Regions from separate parts of the Shewanella sp. SM21 genome, predicted to be linked through region 2. Evidence: riboswitches for the same ligand, from Rfam matches in the RefSeq annotation. Region 2 holds a riboswitch; the other holds the start of a gene.
What was found. A riboswitch is a leader RNA that binds a small molecule or an ion and turns the genes downstream of it on or off. The one in region 2 is predicted to bind cobalamin.
Positions count from the first base shown of each region.

Region 1: it holds a riboswitch for cobalamin, as region 2 does, so the genes downstream of both, L5L94_RS05040 (ABC transporter ATP-binding protein) here and L5L94_RS04405 (TonB-dependent receptor) in region 2, are expected to answer to the same signal.

Region 1 is NZ_JAKKRL010000003.1:195,758-199,170, reverse strand. It holds gene L5L94_RS05045 (FecCD family ABC transporter permease) at 1-508, opposite strand, end outside; gene L5L94_RS05040 (ABC transporter ATP-binding protein) at 505-1,380, opposite strand; cobalamin riboswitch at 1,480-1,673, opposite strand; gene L5L94_RS05035 (histidine phosphatase family protein) at 1,895-2,620, opposite strand; gene metH (methionine synthase) at 2,889-3,413, shown strand, end outside.
Region 2 is NZ_JAKKRL010000003.1:34,282-37,694, forward strand. It holds gene L5L94_RS04400 (hypothetical protein) at 1-1,006, shown strand, start outside; cobalamin riboswitch at 1,141-1,375, shown strand; gene L5L94_RS04405 (TonB-dependent receptor) at 1,484-3,413, shown strand, end outside.

The sequences.
Region 1 (3,413 bases), 160 kb from region 2:
TAAAAGCGCCCAAGGGCAAGCTAAACCAAAGCAAACCAGACAAGGCGCCCGAACCGCTAAAAAGCCCAGAATGTGCCGCCATGCCCGCATTATCAAAAAATCCAGAGCCAGTGAATAAGGTCAACATCACCACAGCACCAAAGGACGCGCCAGAGCTAATGCCAAACAAATAGGGATCGGCGAGCGGATTGCGAGTCACGGTTTGCAACACACTGCCCGCCAGTGACAAACCCGCACCCGCCACAAAAGCCAGTAAAATGCGCGGTAGCCTGAGCTCCATCACAATGCGCTCAGTCATGCCATTGGCTTGAGTGAGGTTCGTCGCCTTATTGATAAACACTTGAATAACATCAGTAAAACTGATGTTCGCCGCACCAAAACTCGTCGCGGCAATAGGCGTTATCAAAGTGATGATACCTAATACGAGCAGCATCAGTTGTTGTCTCGTCAACGGTGTCACGATACGCCCCAAATATGAGATGAAATATTGTTTACTCCCCTGAGTCATCCACCCTCGCCTCGCTCGTTCAGGCCATGATCTACATGGTGGTAACCATAAAAATAGCTGATTAAGGGCTTTTTATGTTGTGGATGGGGCGATACCTGAGCACACACGCCAAACACATCGCTAATTCGCGCCTCGGTTAATACTTCGGTTGGCGTCCCCATAGCGCTGACTTCCCCGTTATGGATCAACAACAAACTATCGCACAGGGCACTGGCTAAATTAAGATCATGAATTGAGGCAATCACGCTAATCCCAAGACTACGCACCAATTCGAGGATTTGAATTTGATAGCGCACATCGAGGTGGTTCGTTGGCTCATCGAGGATTAAAAGCTGCGGCTGCTGCACTATGGCACGGGCAATCAAGGCGCGTTGCTTTTCACCGCCAGATAAGTGCTCATATTGTTGGTGCATCTTATGGCTCAAGCCTACTTTCTCTAAAGCCTTAGCAATACGCTCAGTATCACAGCTCGAATTGGTATCGAACATACCCTTATGCGGCGTTAAGCCCATGCTGACCAATTGCTCTGTGGTGAGGTCAAAATAGTGCGGTGTATCCTGCTGCACTACGGCGACGCGACAGGCAAACGCCTTGGGCGACAAGCGCTCAATATCTTGATCGAAAAGGGTAATTTTGCCCTGAGTCGGGCGAACAAACCGATACAAACAGCGCAGCAAACTGGACTTGCCCGCACCGTTAGGGCCAATCAGCCCCAGCATCTGCCCCGTTGGCAGCGTAAAGTTAATACCGGAAAGTATGGTTTTGCCATCGATACACCAGCTCAAATGACTCACATTGAGCGCGACTGACGGGCTCGATGATGGGTTAGTGTCATTCACGGGGCTGTTAGTTTGGATTGCGGAAAGTTTCACCTAAGCGGCGCTCCTATCGAGTCCAAACCTTTATAAAAAAAGGTTGTGCACATTGTCATCTGCTCCCTCGAGTCACCCGCTCGAGAACTAAGGCTGCACGCAGCGATAACAGAAATAGGCAGGTCTCCTGACTTGTAGAAAAGAAGGAGCTAGGCTCTAGAATCTAGGTGCTTCTTTAAACTACTCACAGTTGCGGGCACAGTTCGGGCTGACTGACGAGCAGCTCCCCGATTCCCTATTATGTTTGGGTTGATATGCTCTTTGTTAACAACGCCACTGTGAATAAAAACAACGGAGCGATTCGAACAAAGAGAGTCTATTCCCAACACCTATTTCTGCGACGTTATCACTCATTGCGCATGTAATACGCTATCTCGTTCAAACGTCAGGGAAAAGCATTATCCTACATCTATCCCATTAGGCAATGCTGTTTAAATCAGAATATTTTCATATCAGCTTATTCTCGCCAAACGATCACGCCTACATGATAGCGCCTAGGTCGTGAAATAAGGCCTCAACACCTGCGCCCACTCGGCCAATCTAAACGCCAATAGCAGGCACCCTGTTCATCTTGCAGCACATTAATGCTCACCACGGCCGCCACGGGTAAATCGAGTTGACTATAAAACCCTACCGCCCGTTCAACTCCTAAGGCACGCGCCATTAAGTGACGGATCACCCCGCCGTGGGTCACGACCCACACTTGAGTGGCAGGCATATTATCAGCGGTTTCATTAATGGCACTGTTTTCATTACCCATTTTATGTGAGTCAAGGGTCAATCGTTCAAACTCGGCGGCGAGTATCTGGTCAATCGTCCCATTCACCCGCGACTCAAAACTTGCCATAGTTTCACCATTGGGCAGCGGATTTTGCCAAGGGTTTTGCCAATACGCCGCTAAGTGTTCGCCCTCTTGTTGATACAGGTCATCGAGCCGACAACCGTCCCAATCACCAAAATCAATTTCCTGTAAACCCGACAAACACTGCGCCTGCAATGGCCTTGACTCAGATATCAGTGCCGCCGTCGAATGCAGCTCGGCGGCAAAAGCGTGGGCAAAATCGGCGCAGCGGCGTGAAGTCGAGCTATAAATCGCGCTACACACGCTGGCCTGTGACTCAACTGCTGCCGACATTTGTTGCCAACCCTTTTTGCTTAAAGGCATATCCACACGACCCCGCAAAATAGCGCCGCCTTCACACTCACCGTGGCGCAACAATAACAATCGAACTTGTTTCATATATGCCTTTTTAGTTAGGGGCTAGATACTAGGAACTCAAGCCAAGGGCCTAAATTCTTGATTCTCGATTCTCGCTCCTAATGCCTTTGACTTTCATCTTGCCCTGACAATCATAAGTCGCGTATTATGGACGTCTATACGTTTAAATGTCCAAAAAAAATTTTAAGAACAAGTATTCAAAAAATGTCGGCTGACGACAATAAAATGCACTTAGCATAACAATGGCCGATTTTTGGACTTAACTTAGCTGTATTTAAGGTAACTATTTATGACGATACCCTCTACTAAAGCCAGCCAGATATTGGCAGACATACGCAAACAGCTTGCAGAGCGCATTCTGATCTTAGACGGTGCCATGGGCACTATGATCCAAGGCTACAAGCTGGAAGAAGAGGACTATCGCGGCGAACGTTTTAAAGATTGGCATACGGATGTCAAAGGTAACAACGACCTTTTGGTCTTGTCACAGCCTCACATCATCAAACAAATTCACACCGACTACTTAAACGCCGGTGCCGACATCATTGAAACCAACACCTTTAACGCCACCACCATCGCCATGGCCGACTACGACATGCAGTCGCTGTCCGCCGAAATTAACTTAGTCGGCGCGCGCCTCGCCCGTGAAGCCTGTGATGCAGCCTTTGCTGCCACAGGCATTCCACGCTACGTAGCCGGTGTGTTAGGCCCCACTAACCGTACGTGTTCGATTAGCCCTGATGTGAACGACCCAGGCTATCGCAACGTCAGCTTCGATGAGTTAGTGACTGCTTACAAAGAATCCACTAAGGCG
Region 2 (3,413 bases):
CCGCATGACCAATATTACCAAGTTGTTCGCCAATCAAGAGGCCATTGCCGCCCTTGATGCCAATGGCAAGGTGCATACTTGGGGTTATGGCCCCTACGGCGGCAATAGCTTACATGTGCAGGATCAATTAGTTGATGTTGTCGATATCTTTGCCAGAGGACGCAGTTTTGTCGCCCTCAAAAAAGAGGGCAGTGCTGTGATTTGGGGGCAGGTTGAAGAGTCGACCAATATGAAAAAGTTACTCCCGCAGCTTACTGATGTGGCGAAGATCGAATATTTTCAACACACCTATGCCGCCTTGAAAAAGGACGGCACTGTGGTGAGTTGGGGTTGGCGCAGTGATGCTTACTCGATCCGCAGCGCCTTAAAGGATGTGGCGAGTATGACGGCAAACAATTGTGCCTTTGCGATTTTAAGTCCTACGGGGGATGCGCATTTTTGGGGCGATGGGATTAACTGTGGTGTCGATTGGATTAAAAAAACCAATATCACAGGGGTAAAAGAGATTATCAGCATTGGCTCAGGCTTTTTATTACTGCGGGATAAGGCCGTGCCGCAAATAGTGGCCGACGATACTGATTACGCTCATATGTTTGGGTTTCACTATGCCCAAGAGATTCTTGATAAATATTGGCAGGAAGGCAGCGTCATTACTCGAGGGCCTGCCTCCTTTGTGTTTACGCGTCCCGATGGCAAAGTGGTACCTGTTGGTTATCGCGCCAACCGTGAAAATGTGGAGAAGTTGATTGCACGTATTCCGCGACTCACTTGGTTAGATGGCGCAAATGACGGTTATGTTGGCATCAGCGAAAAGGGGGAGCTGGTCTCTTGGTCGATGAATTTGCCAATGTTTGACAAGTCGCCGGTACAACCTGCTGACTCGTTAGTGATTAAACCGCTGGATTTTACCCCCGTTGCCCAATGCGAAACCCCTGAGCAGCGTCAGGCGATTTTGAGCAAAGACAGACCAAAACCTGCGGCAAAAAACTGGGATGGCGTTTTCTAGCTCATGTGAGTTTTCTCGCTAACTTGAGATTGATGGACTTTCATCCGTATAGACGTCTATAATGCGCGCGCTCAGGTCTGATATGCTCTGAGCCTTGTTGGGCGTTAACAGGTTGTACGCCCTTTGAACCTAATTTTGAGTCAACCTTCTGTGGTGCTTGCGATGATAGCGTCGTGAGATAATCGGGAAGCCAGTGAAATTCTGGCACTGCCCCCGCAACGGTAAAAGGTGAGAGAGGACCGCGTTTGATTGGTGTGTTCAAGACAGAACCCGAAAGTCAGAATGTGAAAGGTCAGTCTCGTGTTAATCCAACTTTAATGGATTAACATAGCCTAAGTCCGGAGACCGGCCCTAAAGGTGTTTTTGAGATTTCGGTGGGCAGATCTCAAAATGCGATAATCACCGTCAGTATTTACGACTGAATTAACGGTATCGTGGCGTCAATGCCCCGTTTTCCTTGCAGGAGTTAAAGGTAAAATGGGAACAAATCCAACAAAAATCGCGCTGCTGATCGGCAGCCTTTGCAGTTTTTCAATTATCGCGCCCGTTATGGCGGCTGACGATACCAGCACAGCTAAAGTCGACGAGCATCTTGTCGTGATCGGCCGCTCTGATAAGACCCCGTTAAATATTGCCGCCAATGTGAATGTGATTGATGCCGCTGCGATTGAAATGAGTGGCGCGACTAATTTGACCGACGTCTTACGTGGTCAAAGCGGTATTCAAATTTCGGATAACAATATTGGAACTAGCTTTGCGATGCGCGGTTTTAGCGCCAGCACTGCCGTTAATAACACGCTGATTTTACTTGATGGTCGTCGTCTCAATAATATCGATATCGCCGCACCTAGCCTTAATGCCATTCCGCTTAATCAAGTGGATCGTATTGAAATTTTATCGGGTAGTGCAGGTGTACTTTATGGCGATCAAGCCGTGGGTGGGGTGATTAATATTGTCACTAAGTCCCCTGAAAATACTGGCGGCAGCGTGCAGTTATCTGGCGGTAGTTTTGATACCTATGAAGGTCGTGGTGATGTGTCTGGCGCGATCAACAAAGATTGGCGTTACTTTTTCACCGGTAGTTACAACCAAGGTGACAACTATCGCCAGCATAATGCCAACGAAACCGGCTCTATTCTTGGCCGCATTCAATATAAAACAGCCACAGACTCCTTCTTTGTTGAAACCAGCTACTACGATAACGATCGTGAAAATCCGGGCTCGCTTACTGAAAAGCAATTTAAAGACGATCCCCGTGCTTCATCAAATAAGGTAGAGTATGCCCACGAGATGACCACTGCGGCGCGAACGGGTTACCAGCATCAGCTTAATCAAAACTGGGCGCTGGCGGCGGATTTAGATTATAGCGATACCTTGGTGTCTTCTCTTAATTGGGGGGCGAACAGCCATAACACACGCTCACTGTTAATGTTTAGCCCTAAAGCGTTAGCGAATTACAGTACGCGTCAAGGCGAGCTAAACCTAGTCACAGGTTTAGACATCAGCCGTGGCAAGGCTGATTTTGACACTATGGCGCGCAGTAATGTGCAGCAAATGCAAAGCGCCTATCTACAAGCTACAGTGCCTTTAAGTCATACTTTAAGTTACGTTGTGGGTGGACGATATGCGCGGGTGACCGATGAGTTAGTCGATGGCAATGTTTATCCTAATGGCATGGATTTAGACGAAAATGCCCACGCATTCGAACTGGGTTTAAATTACCGCCCAACTGCGGAGCACAGACTCTATGTGCGCGCCGATGATAACTTCCGTTTTGCCAAAGTGGATGAGCAAGCTTATACATCGCCGGGCGTATTTGGCTTAAAGCCGCAAACAGGCCGTTCCTATGAGGCGGGTTGGGATTGGGCTGTCGCTAGTCAAACCCTGCGAGTCAGCCTATATCGTCTCGATTTAGAGGATGAAATTGTTTATGACTCGAGTGCAGTTAAACCCATAGGTGGAAATTTCAACGGTGCAAACGTAAATGCCGACGCTTCTCGTCGTTATGGCGCGGGTGCCGATTGGGATTGGCAGATCACTAAAGCGCTGCAACTCGGGCTAGAGTATAACTATACCGACGCCGAATTTACCGATGGTGCTAACGATGGCAAAGAGCTGTCTTGGGTGGCAAAACACACGGGACGCGGTTATGTCAGCATGGATTTTGCTGAGCATTTCCAAGTATTTGCCGAAGCTATCTACACGGGTGATCGTTTTATTGAAGGCGATAACGCTAATCAAGGTGATAAGCTAGCAAGTTACGTGCTTGGTAATTTAGCCTTGAATTATAATCGTGATGCTTGGCTTGCAAGTCTGCGTATCGATAATGTATTCGATAAAGATTATGTCAGTGCAGGTTATTACGGTGGCGATTGGGGGGATAGTTACTATTCTGGTCGAGGCCGTG